Regions from separate parts of the Paraburkholderia sp. UCT31 genome, predicted to be linked through region 1. Evidence: predicted binding sites of a transcription regulator. Region 1 holds the regulator's gene; the other holds the start of a gene.
The links. Region 1 encodes FNR, which switches genes on or off when oxygen is low (the NO sensors DNR and NnrR bind a similar motif). Its sites were predicted from a motif close to TTGATNNNNATCAA; they were not measured.

Region 1 (8,034 bases):
CGGCGGCAGCGACGAGGCACCGCCCGGCGAACTCGACGCCGCGCTGCTGTTCGCGCCGGTCGGCGCACTGGTGCCGCTGGCGTTGCAGGCGGTCGCGAAAGGCGGTGTGGTGGTGTGCGGCGGCATTCATATGAGCGACATTCCGTCGTTCCCGTACGCGTTTCTGTGGGGCGAGCGGCGCGTGGTGTCGGTCGCGAATCTGACCCGCGACGATGGGCTTCAGTTCATGCGCAGCGCCGCCGAGATGCAGCTCGCGATCGAGACCACGACTTACGCGTTGCGCGACGCGAACCGCGCGCTCGACGATCTGCGCAACGGCAACCTGACCGGCGCGGCCGTGCTCGCGGTCCGCCCGTGATCCGCTAGCGAGCCGTTGGCGCTTGATACAGATCAAGCCGCGCGCCGCGTCGGCGTTCATCATGTAAGCGCGCACCGCTGGCGTCCCCGTCACGGGCCGAGGTGTGAAGCGACGCGGTCGGCGCGCCGCCTCGCGGTGCGACGATCCGCGGAGAGCCGATGAACCCTGCTGCCGAGCGCAACACCTTCCACCGCGTGATGATCGCGTCCGCGGGCGGCAGCGGACTGCCGCTCGGCACGCGCGTCGCCCGGCAGTTGGTCGCGGCGGATGCGCGCTTTCGTCTCGTCGATATCGTTTGCAATCCTGCCGCGCTTTATCCGACGCTGATGCTCAGCTATCCGGACTGGTGCGAGGCGCATCGCGCGATGCTGCACGGCGCGCAGGCCGCGCTGCGCGACGCGGTGATCGCGTTGCACGGCGTCGTCGCGGCGACCGACGCCGAGATCGTCGATCTCACCGCGCTGCATCAGGGCGCGGCCGAAGCGCTCGCCCACACGGCGACGCAATGGGACGCGGATCTGGTCGCGGTGGCCGCGCATCCGCGTGAACATCGCTGGGACAGCCGTATCGATCCCGAGGAACTGGTCGCGTCGATCGGGCGTCCGGTGCTGTACATGCCGGCGAGGTCGACCGACGCGAGCGATGCCTCGGCGGTGAGCCGCGTGCTGGTCGCGATCGATGGCAGCGACACCGCGCTCGACGCGCTGCGCACCGCGCTCGCGGTAGCGCCGCCCGACGCGCGCATCAAGGTCGTCTACGCGGCCGACGACCGCTTCGCGTGGTGCGAATGGTTACCGTTCGAAGTCGTGTCGCAGCATCGAATCGATGTCTTGCGGCGCGGCGCGGCGATGCTCGAACAAAGCCGGCGCGCGGCCGAAACCGCGTTGCTCGAGTTCGACGATGATTCCGGCGATGCGTCGAGCGCGATTCTCGACGAAGCGCAACGCTGGCACGCGGACCTGATCGTGATGGGTTCGCACGGCATGCGCGGCGCGCCGCACCCGTTGCCGGGGCACGTGACGTCGCGCACGCTGCGCGACGCGGCGTGTCCCGTGCTCGTGTGTCCGCGCGGCGCGTCGTCGTTGCGGGCGGACGACGTGCCGCACGGCGAGTGGCGGGAGCCGTATCCGGGCAGTCCGGGCGGGCCGTTTTATCTGTAGCAGGAGCCCGCCACGCGCGTTGACAAATCCAACTTCAGTGGAGAATCGGCATGTACCAACATATCCTCGTCGCGCTAGACGGCAGTACTTTCTCGAAACGCGCACTGAAAGAAGCGGTGAATCTCGCCGCGTTGACGAAGGGCGTCGTGCATCCGGTTTATGTGGTCGACAAGACGCCGCTCTTTTCCTATGCCGGCTATTACGACCCGCTCACGCTCGTCGAAGCCTTGCGCCAGGACGGCCAATTGGTGCTGGAGGAGGCCGAACAGGCCTGCGCCGCCGCCGATGTGCCTTGCCGCCCTGAAATGATCGAGTCGGAGAGCCTGTCCGACGACGTCGCCGCGATCGTGCTGCGCCACGGCGAGCAGATCCACGCCGATCTGCTTGTGCTGGGCACGCATGGGCGACGCGGCGTGCGGCGCCTCGTGATCGGCAGCGTGGCGGAGCGGGTGCTGCGTTTCTCGACCTGTCCGGTGCTGCTCATGCGCGAGCAAAGCACCGAGGATGCGCCTGCAGAGTAACCCGCGACAGCGGGGCGCGACAGCGCGTGAGCATTACGCGAGCGCGTCGGCCGGTATCTGGATCGAGATCCTGAAGCCATGGCCCGGCGAGCTGGTGAACGACACGTTGCCGCGCAACTGCCGCACGCGTTCGCGAATGCCGAGCAAACCGAATGAATCTGTTCCCTGCGACCGATCCAGCGCGACACCCACGCCGTCATCCTCGATATCGAGCGATACGATGGGGCCCGCGCAGGTCATGTCGATGCGTACGCGGCTGGCCTTGGCGTGCCGCGCGACGTTCGTCAACGCCTCCTGAACGATGCGAAACAGCGCCGTCGCCGCGAATTCGCCGCATACCGGCTCGGCCGGTTCGAGATGCACGCTCGAGCGCACGTTGTAGCGTTTCGTGAAGTCTTCGGCCAGCCAGTCGAGCGCGGCGGCGAGCCCGAGGTCGTCGAGCAGCGGGGGCCGCAGATCGGCGGCGATACGCCGCAGCGAAGCGGCCATCCAGTCGATCTGCTTTTGCAGTTCGTGCGTCTGCGCGGCCAGCGGCTCGGTGTCGGCCTGGCTTTTCAGCTTCGCTTCGAGCAGCGCGACGCTCATTTTCAGCGCGGTCAGCCGTTGGCCGAGATCGTCGTGCAGTTCGCGCGCCATACGTTTTTGCTCGTTTTCGCGGGCGATCTGCACGTGCGTGGATACCTGATTCGCGCGTTCGAGTTCCGCGAGGCGCATACGTTCGGTCAGGTCGCGCGTGATCTTGGCGAAGCCGAGCAGCGCGCCCGACGCGTCGTGCACGGCGGAAACGACCACGTTGGCCCAGAAACGCGAGCCGTCGCGACGTACGCGCCAGCCTTCGTCTTCGCCGCGGCCTACGGCTGCGGCGATTTCCAGTTCGCGGGCGGGCTTGCCGGCCGCGATGTCTTCCGGGGTATAGAACTTCGAGAAATGCTGGCCGATGATTTCTTCGGGCGTGTAGCCCTTGATGCGCTGTGCGCCGGGATTCCAGCTGGTCACGCGGCCGGACACGTCGAGCATGAAGATCGCATAGTCCTGAACCGCATCGATCAACATGAAATAGCGATCCTCTACTGGCACGTCCGACACGGACGCCGCACCGGTGAAGCAGGAAGACTCGCCGCTCGACAGACCCATCGCTCCTCCGGGTGGTCACGCAAGGTCGCGCACCGCAACGCACCGAGTTATATCAGTTCGGGAGCGCTTGTTCCACCCCGCATGTCCCGCGAACGAACGTGAGGCGAGCGTCGCGTCGGCGTTCAAACCCGAGCCAGTCCTTCCGCGTCTTCGATGCGGATCGTTTTGCCGTTCGCCTTGACGAGGCGCTCGCGCTGGAACTTCGAGAACATCCGGCTCACCGTTTCGAGCTTCATGCCCAGAAAGCAGCCGATTTCCTCGCGGGTCATGCGCAAATGAAACTCCGCCGCGGAAAAGCCGCGCGCCTTGAAGCGCTTCGACAGATTCAGCAGAAACGTCGCGACGCGCTGTTCGGCGCTCATCGTGCCGAGCAGCATCATCTGGCTCGATTCGCGCACGATCTCGCTGCTCATCATCTGGTAGATGTGATGCTGCATCGGCTTCATCTCGCGACAGATCGCTTCGAGTTGCGCGAACGGAATGATGCACACGACGCTGTCTTCGAGCGCGATCGCATCGCAATTCTGCTTGCCCTCGCTGATGCCGTCGAGGCCGAGCGAGTCGCCGGCGATCTGGAAGCCAGTCACGTGCTCGCGGCCGTCGCGGTGCATGACCACGGTCTTGAACGATCCGGCGCGGATCGCGTAGATGCTTTGAAACACGTCGCCCGCGCGATACAGCGCATCACCGCGTTTGATCGAGCGCGTCGAGCAGATCAACGTGTCGAGTCGGCTCAGTTCGTCGGATGTCAGCTCGGGCGGCATGCAGATCGCGCGCATCGCGCAGGTGGAGCAGCGCGGCACGGCGTAGCGTGTGGCCGCGGTGCGTGGCACGACGTGGATCGGTACGACGTGCGAAGTGCGGGGCGCGTCGTGGCGGGGTTCACAGACTGCGGCAACTTGCATGATCGGCTCCTGGCGGTCAGACCGGATGCGCACGACGCGCATAGGCAATCGCTTCGATGGCACGGCAGGCGAGTTCGAACTCCGAGGTCTTGTCGAAGAAGAAGTCGGCGCCCGCCGCTTCGCACGCTCGGCGAAACGCCGTCGCGCAATGATTGGTCAACACGATGCTGACGATGGACGGCCGCACCCGCGACAGCGCCGCGAGCAGCAGCAGATTGGTCTTGCCCGAGAAGCACGGGTCCAGCACCGCGACATCGGCGCGACTCGCGACGATGTCGTCGAACGTGTGCTCGACGCCGGCGGACTCGCCGGCGATTTCGATGCCGGGAATCAGCGCGATCAGGCAAGCAAGCCGGCGTCGGACCTCGGTCGCATCGTCGACGAGGAAGACTCTCGATAAGGTGGCTGGCGGGGCGGTGTCCATACCGACCAGTATTGGCGACCTCATCTCAGAAATATATCGGCGGGGATTTAAGCGGCGCTAGGAGTTCGGGTAATGTTGTAGGAATATTCCTATGGTGTGGCTGCTTTGCTGTTCAATCAGAAGTGACGGGCGAACATATCGGCGTCGAAAATATATTAATACGAAGTGGCATTAAAGAATTGGAAAGCTGTGCGATAGACCGGCCATTATGTATTTTCAATTATTCGAAGAATAGTAAGTATCTGAGTGGGCTTGTTACTGCCGGGGAAGACGTGCCTACGATGCAAATTATCGATATTTCCCACTCCTGCTCATCGTCGACCGTGCTGGCACGATAGACGATAACGTCTGGACGCTGCCTTCCGAGGCTGCCCGGCGTTTCTAGCCTGTCTGCTGTTAAAAACCTCATCGGCGTGCGGCCATTTCGTCCTTGCCTTTTTCTTCTCCTTACCTAAATGCTAGGAGCATCGGAGGTGCCACTATGGCAGCAGCAACTATCACTTCGAAGGGCCAGGTCACGATCCCGGTGGACGTGCGCAACCAGCTCCCGAGCGGCGAGCCATTGACCTGCGTCAAGCCGCGCGGCGGCGCGCGCTTCACACTGTCGGCGCGGACACGCGACGGCACCGCTTCGGTTCATGCCAGCGCTTTCACAGGGAGTCCAACATGTATGCACGAATTCTGGTTGCGCTCGACGACAGTCCCAGCGCGCAGCGCGCCTTTGCCGAGGCGCTGAAGCTCGCGAAGCTGACGGGCGCCACACTCGAAGCCTGCTGCGTGGTAGGGCACGGCAAGTGGTCGGACAATGCCGATGTGGCTTTCGAGCCGGAACCGGCGACCGCGGCGCAAGAATTCGCCAGCCGCGCGCTCGATGCGCCGCGCGAGTTGATGCGCGAGGCGCAGGTGCCCGGCGGCGTGCGGGTGATCGACGCGTACGCCGAAAGCGTGTCCGCGGTGCTCGCGCGCGTCGCCGACGAGATCGAAGCCGATCTGATCGTGATGGGCACGCACGGTCGCCGCGGCGTGCAGCGCTTTCTGCTCGGCAGCGTCGCCGAGTCGCTCGTGCGTGCGACCGACAAGCCGGTGCTGATCGTGCGGCATGACGAACACGGGCACGCGCGGCCCTGAAGCGCCGCGTCGCGGAGCCGTGGCGCCATCGCGTCGGAGCGGCCGCGCAGCAGCCTGGTTTTCGCGGCTCAGGTGAGTTCGTTTTCGGCGCAGGCCGGGACTGACTGAGCGCGCGTCGCGCCGTTCGCGTGCGCGGGAACCATCAGCACCGGGCAGCTGGCGCTGCGCAGCACGCGCTCGGCGACGCTGCCGAGCATCAGTCGTTGAACACCACGGCGGCCGTGCGTGCCCATCACGATCGCGTCGGCGTGCCATTCGAGCGCCGCCTCGACGATGCGATGCGCGACGTCTTCGCCGCTGATCGCGGCTTCGACGGTGCGGGCCGTGCCCTTGATCCCCCGCGCGGTCATCCGGCTCTGGGCATCGGCCGCGATCCGCTTGCCTTCCTCGATGAAGGCGTCGTGGATCACGCAAGGGTCGAAGCCGGGCGCGTCGTAGGCGATGACGGGCACGTCGATCACGTACAGCGGCTGCAGCTCGGCGCCCGATTCGGCGGCAAGGGTCAGCGCGGCGTCGAACGCACGGGAGGCAGTGTCGCTGCCGTCGAGCGCGACGAGTAGGCGGTGAAACATGGCGGACTCCTTAAGCGCGCACTTCAGTGCGACAACAGCACCGGCACGGTCATCGACTCGAGCATCGTGCGCGTCGCGCCGCCCAGTACGACTTCGTGCAGACGCGAATGCGCGTAAGCGCCCATCACGATCATGTCGCAGCCGAGGTCGGCCGCCTGCGACAGCAGCGCGTCGCCGACCGGCGTGCCGTCCGCGACGCTCAGTTCGCGCACGTCGATCTTGACGCCGTGACGCGCGACGGTGAGTGCGATGTCGTCGCCCGGAACCGTGTCGCGCGGCGGACGATCGCCCGATGAATGAACCGTCAGCAGCGTCACTTTGGACGCGTGCGCGAGGAACGGCAGCGCGTCGTGGATCGCGCGGGTGGCTTCGCGGCTGCCGTCCCACGCGATCAACACGTGGCGGCCGGGCGCCGCGAAGGTGCCGCCCGACGGCACCAGCAGCACCGGCCGCCCGGCCGACAGCACGACGTGCTCGACGAACTGTTCGGCGACGAACGCCTCGGGGTCGGTCGGGTCGGTCTGCCCGAGCACGATCAGATCGGCGAGACGCGCATAGGGCGGCACCACGTCGTTCGCGTAGCCGTTCGCGGCGATCCAATGACCGTCGACGTTCGCGCGCGCGAGTTCCGCACGAAACAGCCGCTCGAGCGCGCTGGCACGCTCGTGCCGCAGGCGCTCGTGCTCCGCGTAGTAGTCGGCGGTGCCGGCCATCACGAAGAACGCGTGCCGCGGTGGCACGTACGTCGAAAACAGGCCGGTCAGCGTCGCATGAAAGCGGTGTGCGAGCTGCAATGCGATTTCGAGGCGCGGATGTGCACGAACGCTCGTATCGAGGTGAACGAGAATGCTTTTGTAGCTCATCGCCAAAGCTCCGTGACAGAACGTGGGGAAACGGGCGCAAGCAGGCTCGAGCCCGTCGTCAAATGGAGTCTAAGGGCCCGGCGGCCGCGGCTGTTGATGCAGATCAAGCGGGGGCCGCCGCGCACTCAAATTACAGTAGCAGGCGCGCTCGACGGTTTGCAACCGCGCCTGGCAATCCTATGCTGTGCTCTGGAGGGCAGCGATCATGGTTGCCGAATCCGATGCGCCCTCCGGGCGCCCCGCTTCACCGTGGACCTCGACGGCGTCCGGACCGCCCGAAGGCTGGCTCGACTACGCGGCGGCGTATCAGACCGCACAGGGCGCGGCACACGAGTACGCCGAGCGGTGCTTCGCCGACTGGAGCAAGTCGATCGCTTTCGTCGCGCAGCGCGAGGCGGACTGGTTCGGCGAGGCCAACCGCGCTTGCGCCGCCTGGTATGCGTGGTGGCAGACGGTGTACGGCATCGCGCCAGGCGTCGCGCCGCTCGCGGGCGGCCTGAGCGCATGGTGGTGGAGCTCGCAGAACGCGCTGCCGTTCGCGGGCGTCGTTTAGCCGCGCGCGCCGGCAAGGCCGGCGCGCGCACCGTCAATGGCAGACACGGCAAGGAGGAGTTCAGATGGGAACGGATCGCGTGGCATTGGTCACAGGCGGGATGGGCGGTTTGGGCACGGCGGTCAGCCGGGCGCTTCATGACGCGGGCATGACGGTCGCGGTGACGCACTCGACGCACAACGATCACGTGTCGACATGGCTGCAGCACGAGCGCGACACGGGGCGCGACTTTCACGCTTACGAAGCCGACATCGCCGACTTCGATTCATGCTCGCGCTGCGCGCAACGCGTGCTGACCGAACTGGGCGCGGTAGACGTGCTGATCAACAACGCGGGCATCACGCACGACACGAGCTTCGCGAAGATGAGCAAGGAGCACTGGGACGCCGTGCTGCGCACCGATCTCGATGGCCTGT
Region 2 (8,034 bases), 150 kb from region 1:
TATACCAGTTCAACACGAAGGTCGCGAAACACTACTTCTGCAAGCATTGCGGCATCTATCCTTTTCATCAGACGCGCAAGGATCCGCAGCAATGGCGCGTCAATATTGGCTGCCTCGACGGGGTCGATCCTTACGCGCTCGAAGCCGGCGTGGCCGATGGCGCGAGTCTTTCCGTGCTGGAGGACGCATGAAACGCCTGTTTGCCATCGCTGTATTCGTGGCGGGCGGCTTCACGGCCGAACTCGCGCATCCGTTGCAGTGTTCATTGATCCAGTCGAGCGACGTGCAACTCAAACGCCGCAGCAGATAATCCGTCGATGGAAACCTCCGACCACGTACTGATCGTCGATGACGATCGCGGTATCCGTGAACTGCTCGCGGGATACCTCGAGAAAAACGGCGTGCGTGTCTCGCTCGCGGCCAACGGCCGCCAGATGCGCGCCGCGCTCGAGAACGGCGCGCCCGACCTGATCGTGCTCGACCTGATGCTGCCCGGCGAAGACGGCCTCGTGCTGTGCCGTGAGTTGCGCGCGGGCAAGTTCCGCACAGTGCCGATCCTGATGCTGACGGCGCGCAGCGAGGAAGCGGACCGGATCGTCGGCCTCGAAATGGGCGCCGACGATTACCTGACCAAACCGTTCGCCGCACGCGAGTTGCTCGCGCGAATCCGTTCGGTGCTGCGCCGCGCGCGCATGCTGCCGCCCGGCATGGAGGTGACGGAGTCGGCGCCGATGCTGTGCTTCGGCGACTGGCGGCTCGACACGACCGCGCGCCATCTGCTCGACGCGGACGGAACCGAGGTGGCGTTGAGCGGCGCGGAGTACCGTCTGTTGCGTGTGTTTCTCGATCATCCGCAGCGCGTGCTCACGCGCGATCAGTTGCTGAACCTCACCCAGGGACGCCAGGCCGATCCGTTCGACCGCTCGATCGATCTGATGGTGAGCCGCCTGCGTCAACGCCTGCGGGACGGCGCGCGCGAGCCGCGCTACATCAAGACGCTGCGCAGCGAGGGCTATGTGTTTTCAGCGGCCGTGACCGCGATCGGAGATCCGGAATGAGCGCATCTCCATCACCGTCGTTGCTGCGCTGGCCGCATTGGCCGCGCACGCTGTTCGCGCGGCTCGCGGTGATTTTGTTCGTCGGGCTCGCGCTCGCGCAGGCGCTGTCGTTCTGGCTCACGATGACCGAGCGCGACCAGACGATGACCAACATCATGATGGGCTACATCGAGCGCGAGGTGGCGAGCTCGGTCGCGCTGCTCGATCATCTGCCGCCCGACGAGCGCGCCCAGTGGCTGCCGCGGCTCGCGCGGCGCAGCTATGAGTTCGTGCTCGGCCCGGGCGTGCCAGGCACCCCGGTCGACGCGAGCCTGTCGGCGCGCGTCGCGCAGTCGATCGGCGATGGCATCGGCACGCGTTATCCGTTGACCGTCAACGCAGTGCCGGGCGATCGCGAGCGTCTGCAGGTGCACCTGAAACTGAGCGACGGCACGCCGCTCACCATCGACCTGCGGCCAATGCCCGGCGCCCCGTTGTCGCGCTGGCTGCCGCTCGTGCTGACGCTGCAGCTGCTCGTGCTCGCGGCCTGCTGCTGGCTGGCGGTACGGCTCGCGACGCGCCCGCTCAATCAGCTCGCAGTCGCGGCCGACACGCTCGGCCCCGACCTGAAGGCCGCGCGTCTGCGCGAAGCCGGTCCGTCCGAAGTGGCGCGCGCCGCGCGCGCGTTCAACGCGATGCAGGACCGGATCGCCACCTACATGACCGAGCGCATGCAGATTCTCGCGGCGATTTCGCACGATTTGCAGACGCCGATCACGCGCATGCGTCTGCGTGTCGACACGATGGACAACGACAGCGAGGCCGCAAAGCTGCGCCAGGATCTGCAGGAAATGGAGGCGCTGGTCAAGGAAGGGGTCACCTATGCGCGCACGATGCATGGCACGACCGAGGTGCCGCGCCGCATCGATCCCGATGCGCTGTTCGACAGCCTGGTGTGCGATTACGTCGACGCGGGTCAGCAAGTGTCACTGCAGGGCCACTTCGGCCAGTCGCTGACGATGCGTCCGCAGGCGTTGAAGCGCATCGTCGGCAATCTGGTCGATAACGCGCTGAGGTACGGCGGCGCCGCGCAGATCCATATCGGGGCATTGCACGATGGCGAGGCTACCGTGTCGGTGCTCGATCGCGGTCCCGGCATTCCGGTCGAGTCGCTGGAGACGGTGTTCGAGCCGTTCGTGCGGCTCGAAGGGTCGCGCAATCGTCAAACGGGCGGCACGGGGCTGGGGCTCGCGATCGCGCGGCAACTCGCGCTCGCGATGGACGCGACGCTCACGCTGCACAACCGCGTCGGCGGCGGTCTCGAAGCGCGGCTGACGTTGAGGAAGTTGCGCGAGTCATAGTTGGACCTCTTGCGGCGCGGACACGCGGGCGATTCCGTCAGAAAAATTCACAAAGCCCGCCATTACGAAATCGCCATCGGGTTTGGACTATTAATGACCCCCGCGCGCCATTTCGAGCTGTGGCTCTGGTGCTTCTCAGTAGTTCTGAACGACCACCGGTTCAGCTCGTTTCAGCGATTCCCCATCATTTGAGAAAACCGGTGCGGTGATGCGGCAGGTCGCATCATTGTTAAATCATCGATATTCAAAGCGACTTATCGATGCGAGCGATTCAGATGCGTGGTGAATTGTTAATTCGCAAATTCAACCAGATTCGGCAACGCAGCATCGATGGATTCGATCGCATAGCGAGCCACAGTCCGTTACCTTGTCTTCGATAAATTGACAAACGCCAACGGACAGACCATTCTTTTCGTGTGGTGGTTGCAGAGTAGCGCGGCTGATCAACAGCAAGATTGGCCGAGAGACACGTTTCGTTCGAATCTGATTACAGATCCTTGTTAAAAAGGTAACTAAAAGGAATCCGAATGGCGTCCACTCCACAAAAGATGTCAAAAATGCAACTCACCGGGATGGTGGTGGGCGGCATGGTCGGAGCCGGGATCTTTTCCCTGCCGCGCACTTTTGCCAATGCCACCGGTCCGGTGGGTGCCGTGATTGCCTGGCTGATTGCGGGCACGGGCATGTATATGCTGGCGCGCGTGTTTCAGGCGCTGGCGGAACGCAAGCCCGAACTGGACGCCGGCGTGTTTGCGTATGCGAAAGCGGGCTTTGGCGATTATCCGGGCTTTCTCTCCGCATTTGGCTATTGGATCGGTAGCTGTATCGGCAACGTTTCTTACTGGGTGCTGATCAAGTCGACACTCGGCGCGTTTTTTCCCGTGTTCGGCGACGGCAATACGGTCGTCGCGATCGTCGTTGCATCGATCGGCATCTGGCTATTTCATTTCATGATCCTGAAGGGCGTGCAGCAGGCGGCCTTCATCAACAGTATCGTCACGGTCGCCAAGGTCATTCCGATTCTGGTGTTCATCGTGATCCTGATCTTCGGCTTCCGGTTGGACCTGTTCCAGGCCAACCTCTACGGCGGAGGACTCGAAGGCAATATCCTCGAGCAGGTGCGGGCCACGATGCTGGTCACGGTGTTCGTGTTCATCGGTATCGAAGGGGCGAGCGTTTATTCCCGTTATGCGAAGAAGCGCTCCGATGTCGGCCAGTCGACGATTCTCGGCTTCGTCGTCGTGACCTCGCTGATGGTGCTCGTGACGATGCTGCCTTACGCAGTGCTCCAGCGCGCCGACATCGCGGCCATGCGGCAGCCGTCGATGGCGGCGGTGCTCGAAGCGGTGGTCGGTCATTGGGGCGCGGTTTTCGTCAGCATAGGTTTGCTGATTTCGGTACTGGGCGCTTATCTCGCCTGGTCGCTGATCTGCGCCGAAGTGTTGTTCACGGCGGCAAAGACCGAAGACATGCCCGCCGTATTCGCGAGGGAAAACGCCAACAAGGTACCTGCCAATGCGTTGTGGCTGACCAACATCGTGGTGCAGCTGCTCGTCATCAGCACCTACTTCTCGCGCGATGCGTTCGCGCTGATGCTGAATCTGACGAGCGCGATGTCGTTGATTCCGTACCTCTTCGTCGCGGTGTTCGGCTGCATGAACGCGAATCGCGGCGACGGTTACGACGTGCGCGCCGACGAGCGCCGGCGTGACTTCATCATGGCCGCAATCGCCTCGATCTATACGGTCTTCATGATCTGGGCGGGTGGCCTGAAATTCATTCTGCTTTCCGCCGTGCTGTATGCGCCGGGAACGGCGCTTTATATCTGGGCTCGGCGCGAGCAGAACAAGAATGTCTTCATCGTTTCCGACTGGATCATTTTTATCGTTGCGATCATTGGCGCGATCATCGGCATCTATGGCCTCGTAACCGGAAGGATCGCGATTTAGCTTTAATGAAATCCGATTGAACAGAGCGGGCCAACATTGGCATTCAGGAGATCATCATGGCGAACACGGACGCGAAAGCGGGTGAATTGGGTGTCTACTCGGAAGTCGGGCAGCTGCGCAAAGTGATGGTCTGCGCACCGGGGCTCGCGCATCAGCGTCTTACCCCGAGCAATTGCGATGAACTGCTGTTCGACGACGTACTGTGGGTCGAGAACGCGAAGCGCGACCACTTCGACTTCGTCACGAAGATGCGCGACCGCGGCGTCGAAGTGGTGGAGATGCACAATCTGCTCGCCGAAACGGTCGCGGTGCCCGAAGGCAAGAAGTGGATTCTCGACAACCAGGTGGTGCCGAATCAGGTCGGCCTCGGCTTTATCGATGAATTGAGAAGCTATCTGCAAGGGCTCGACAATCGTAAGCTTGCCGAAACGCTGATTGGCGGGCTATCCACTCACGACTTCCCGGAAGCGCATGGCGGCAAGGCGCTGGAGGTCGCGAAAGAAGCGGCGGGCGGCACCGAATATCTGCTGCCGCCGCTGCCGAACACGCTGTACACGCGCGACACGACGTGCTGGATCTATGGCGGCGTCACGCTGAATGCGCTGTACTGGCCGGCCCGCCACGAAGAGACGATCCTGACCACGGCGATCTACAAGTTCCACCCCGATTTCGCGGGCAAGGTCAACGTGTGGTGGGGCGACCCGACTCAGGACCACGGTCTCGCCACGCTGGAAGGCGGCGACGTGATGCCGATCGGCAAGGGCGCCGTGCTGATCGGCATGAGCGAGCGCACCTCGCGGCAGGCCATCAGTCAACTGGCTGCAATGCTGTTCAAGAAGGGCGCGGCCGAGCGCGTGATCGTCGCGGCGATGCCGAAGATTCGCGCGGCAATGCACCTCGATACCGTGTTCACGTTCGCCGATCGCGATTGCGTACTGGTCGCCCCGGACTTCATGGCGAAGACGCGCACCTATTCGTATCGGCCGAGCAGCCATCCGAGCGGCGTCGAGTTGCACGCCGAAAACAAGCCGTTCACCGACGTCGTCGCCGAGGCGCTCGGGCTGAAGCATCTGCGCGTGGTCGAGGCGGGCGGCAGCGACTATCAACGCGAGCGCACGCAGTGGGATAGCGGTGCGAACCTCGTGTGCGCGTCCCCGGGCGTCGTCTATGCATACGACCGCAACACGTACACGAACACGCTGTTGCGCAAGCAGGGCATCGAGGTGATTACGATCGTCGGTGCGGAGCTGGGCCGTGGACGTGGCGGCGGTCACTGCATGACCTGCCCGATCATCCGCGATGCGGTCGACTATTGATCAGTCAAGCGAATCAATCTGGCCGGTGACTGGCAAAGTGTCGCCCGCTCGCTGAAGTGGCGAGCGGGCGACTGCGCCGCGTGCGCTTCCGCCGCCGCCAGGAACGGCGCGATCCGTCCAGATGATCGACGCGACGAATCGAATCGCCCCGCTAATCGCCGGGTTGACGCACGCGGTAGTGGTGGGCAGGTCCGGCTTGAAGTCGAACTTCCTTTTACTATACTTTTTAACGACTTCGCGCCTGAATTATCGAATTGATATCTCGCGATTTGCAAGGATTACATTCGATAGACCAGCGATCGCTGCAATGAAGTTCGAGTTAATGAATCTGCGAGTAGCTGGACGATCACGTTTCACGTCAATCGCGTGAATGCTCGGAGCTTTCTTCCACCGCACGGAGGTTCGAATATGAATAATCGCTTTGTTGCGCAACTCGTCGCCTTGTCATTTGCCGGTATGTCCGCGCTCGCGATTGCGGCTGGGCCCCCCAAGGACGAGGGCGGCGGCCAGATGGCCGGTACGGGCCGTCAGCAGGTGATGCCGACGATTCCGCACCGTGACTGGCATAAAGGTCAACGTGTGCCGGCCGAATACCGTAACTACAACTTCATGATGGACGACTGGCGCGGACATGGCCTCAACGCGCCGCCGCGCGGGCACAAATGGCTGGGTGTCAATGGCGACTATGTGCTCGTAACGACGAACAACTGGACCATTTCAGACATTGTCGCCGGAACGCAGTAATGCTTCCTCTTGGTGCCCGGGCTATCCGGCGACCAGTTTTAGCGCCGGAACCTGGGCCATTCATCGACACGACATGATTTCGTCATTTTCGCGTCGATTTAATGCTGCGTGTCGTATAGCCGGTCGGGAACGAACAATGCAGTCACGCCGCTCAAAAAGAACACCGCGCCGACCACGAGAAAACCAAGTCCGATCGAGAACTGCGTCGCGATAAAACCTATGACGATCGGCGCCGCCCCCGAACAGAAGCGCCCGAGATTATACGAGCCGCCCACCGCGGTGCCGCGCACCGACGTCGCAAAACTCTCCGACATGAATGTGCCGATCGTGCCGAGTGGCACGCCGTACAGAAAGCCGAAGACAAGCATCAGCGTGGAAATGTTGTCGTGGGTGTGCCAGAAAATGATCACGGGCAGAAAGAGTGCCGCACCGATGCAGCCGAGCACGTACACGCCGCGCCGGCTCCAGCGGTCACCGAGCCAGCCCGCGAAGATCTTGCCGATGAAGGCGACCACGTATGTGCCGATCATATAGCCGGTCAGCGAGCTGAACTTGATGTGCAATTCCTTCTCGAGATACGTCGGCAGCCAGTTGTTCAGGCCGTAAAAGCCGGACAGCACGAAGACTGACGCGAAGGTCCACAGGATGAACATCGTGCGCGCCTGGCGGTCGCGGAAAATCTGCGCGTAGCGATTGTCGACGAGCCGCGTTTTGCTCGCATGGTCGGCAGCCCGGCTCGCGAGCCATGCCGCCGGTTCGGGCACCGCGAACTTGATCGCGAATGCGAGCAGCACCGGCACGGCAGACACGTAGTACAGCGTGCGCCAGCCGTACTGCGGCAGGATCCAGTTGCTGAGTGCGATCACGACGATATAGCCGGCCGAAATGCCGGTTTGCAGCATGCCGAGTACCAGCGAGCGCCGTTCTGTCGGCACATATTCGGCTACGAGCGTGGTGACCAGCACCATGCAGCCAATGCCGAGCGAACTGATAAAGCGCACCGCCGCGAATTCGACGAAGCTGTGCGTGAACCCGAGCATTCCCGCGCCGAGCGAGAACAGCGCGAGCGCCCATGCGATGACCCGCACGCGGCCGAGACGATCGCTCGCCCAGCCGCCGACAATGCCGCCGATCGCCATGCCGAGCAAGGTCAGACTGCCGAGCGCGCCCGCTTCGACATTGGTCAGCCCGAAGTCGTCCTTGATGCGCGACAGGGTGAGGCCGTACATCATCACGTCGGCGCCATCGGCGATCAGCGCGAGGTAGGCGAGCACGAAGACCAGCACCCAGCGGCCTTGCGAGACGGCGGAATGGGTCACCGCTCGATAGTTTTGCAGGTCGGATGGTGTTTTCATGAACGGGCGGCGCAAGCGGGGGATGCCGTATTCTGCTTGAGTAGAGCGGGGACAAGGAAGGCGCCGATCAGGAGGCCTATGCTTTCATGACGGCTGGTGTACCAGCCTTCCTTGTGGGTCAGGTTCATCGTACCGATGCACACGCCATCATAGGCGATCGGAATGTTCAGGATCGAGCCGAGACCGATACCTGTCATCACCGCGTGATCGTCGAAGGCCTCGCGAATGCCTTGCGACGTGGCGGCACGAAACGGCTTCAGATCCTGAAGTAT

Region 2: the regulator FNR is predicted to act here: its motif matches at 2,780-2,793, upstream of F6X40_RS03825 (basic amino acid/polyamine antiporter).

The regions. Positions count from the first base shown of each region.
Region 1 is NZ_VZQP01000004.1:204,937-212,970, forward strand. Features, by position in the region: gene F6X40_RS04420 (zinc-dependent alcohol dehydrogenase family protein) at 1-358, shown strand, start outside; gene F6X40_RS04425 (universal stress protein) at 517-1,518, shown strand; gene F6X40_RS04430 (universal stress protein) at 1,569-2,039, shown strand; gene F6X40_RS04435 (PAS domain S-box protein) at 2,073-3,173, opposite strand; gene fnr (fumarate/nitrate reduction transcriptional regulator Fnr) at 3,296-4,078, opposite strand; gene F6X40_RS04445 (response regulator) at 4,095-4,502, opposite strand; gene F6X40_RS04450 (universal stress protein) at 5,169-5,630, shown strand; gene F6X40_RS04455 (universal stress protein) at 5,699-6,202, opposite strand; gene F6X40_RS04460 (universal stress protein) at 6,226-7,065, opposite strand; gene F6X40_RS04465 (polyketide synthase) at 7,271-7,618, shown strand; gene phbB (acetoacetyl-CoA reductase) at 7,683-8,034, shown strand, end outside.
Region 2 is NZ_VZQP01000004.1:59,096-67,129, reverse strand. Features, by position in the region: gene F6X40_RS03840 (GFA family protein) at 1-191, shown strand, start outside; gene F6X40_RS42105 (hypothetical protein) at 188-310, shown strand; gene F6X40_RS03835 (response regulator) at 318-1,058, shown strand; gene F6X40_RS03830 (ATP-binding protein) at 1,055-2,398, shown strand; gene F6X40_RS03825 (basic amino acid/polyamine antiporter) at 2,926-4,347, shown strand; gene arcA (arginine deiminase) at 4,404-5,663, shown strand; gene F6X40_RS03815 (RcnB family protein) at 6,072-6,407, shown strand; gene F6X40_RS03810 (MFS transporter) at 6,506-7,762, opposite strand; gene F6X40_RS03805 (GAF domain-containing protein) at 7,759-8,034, opposite strand, start outside.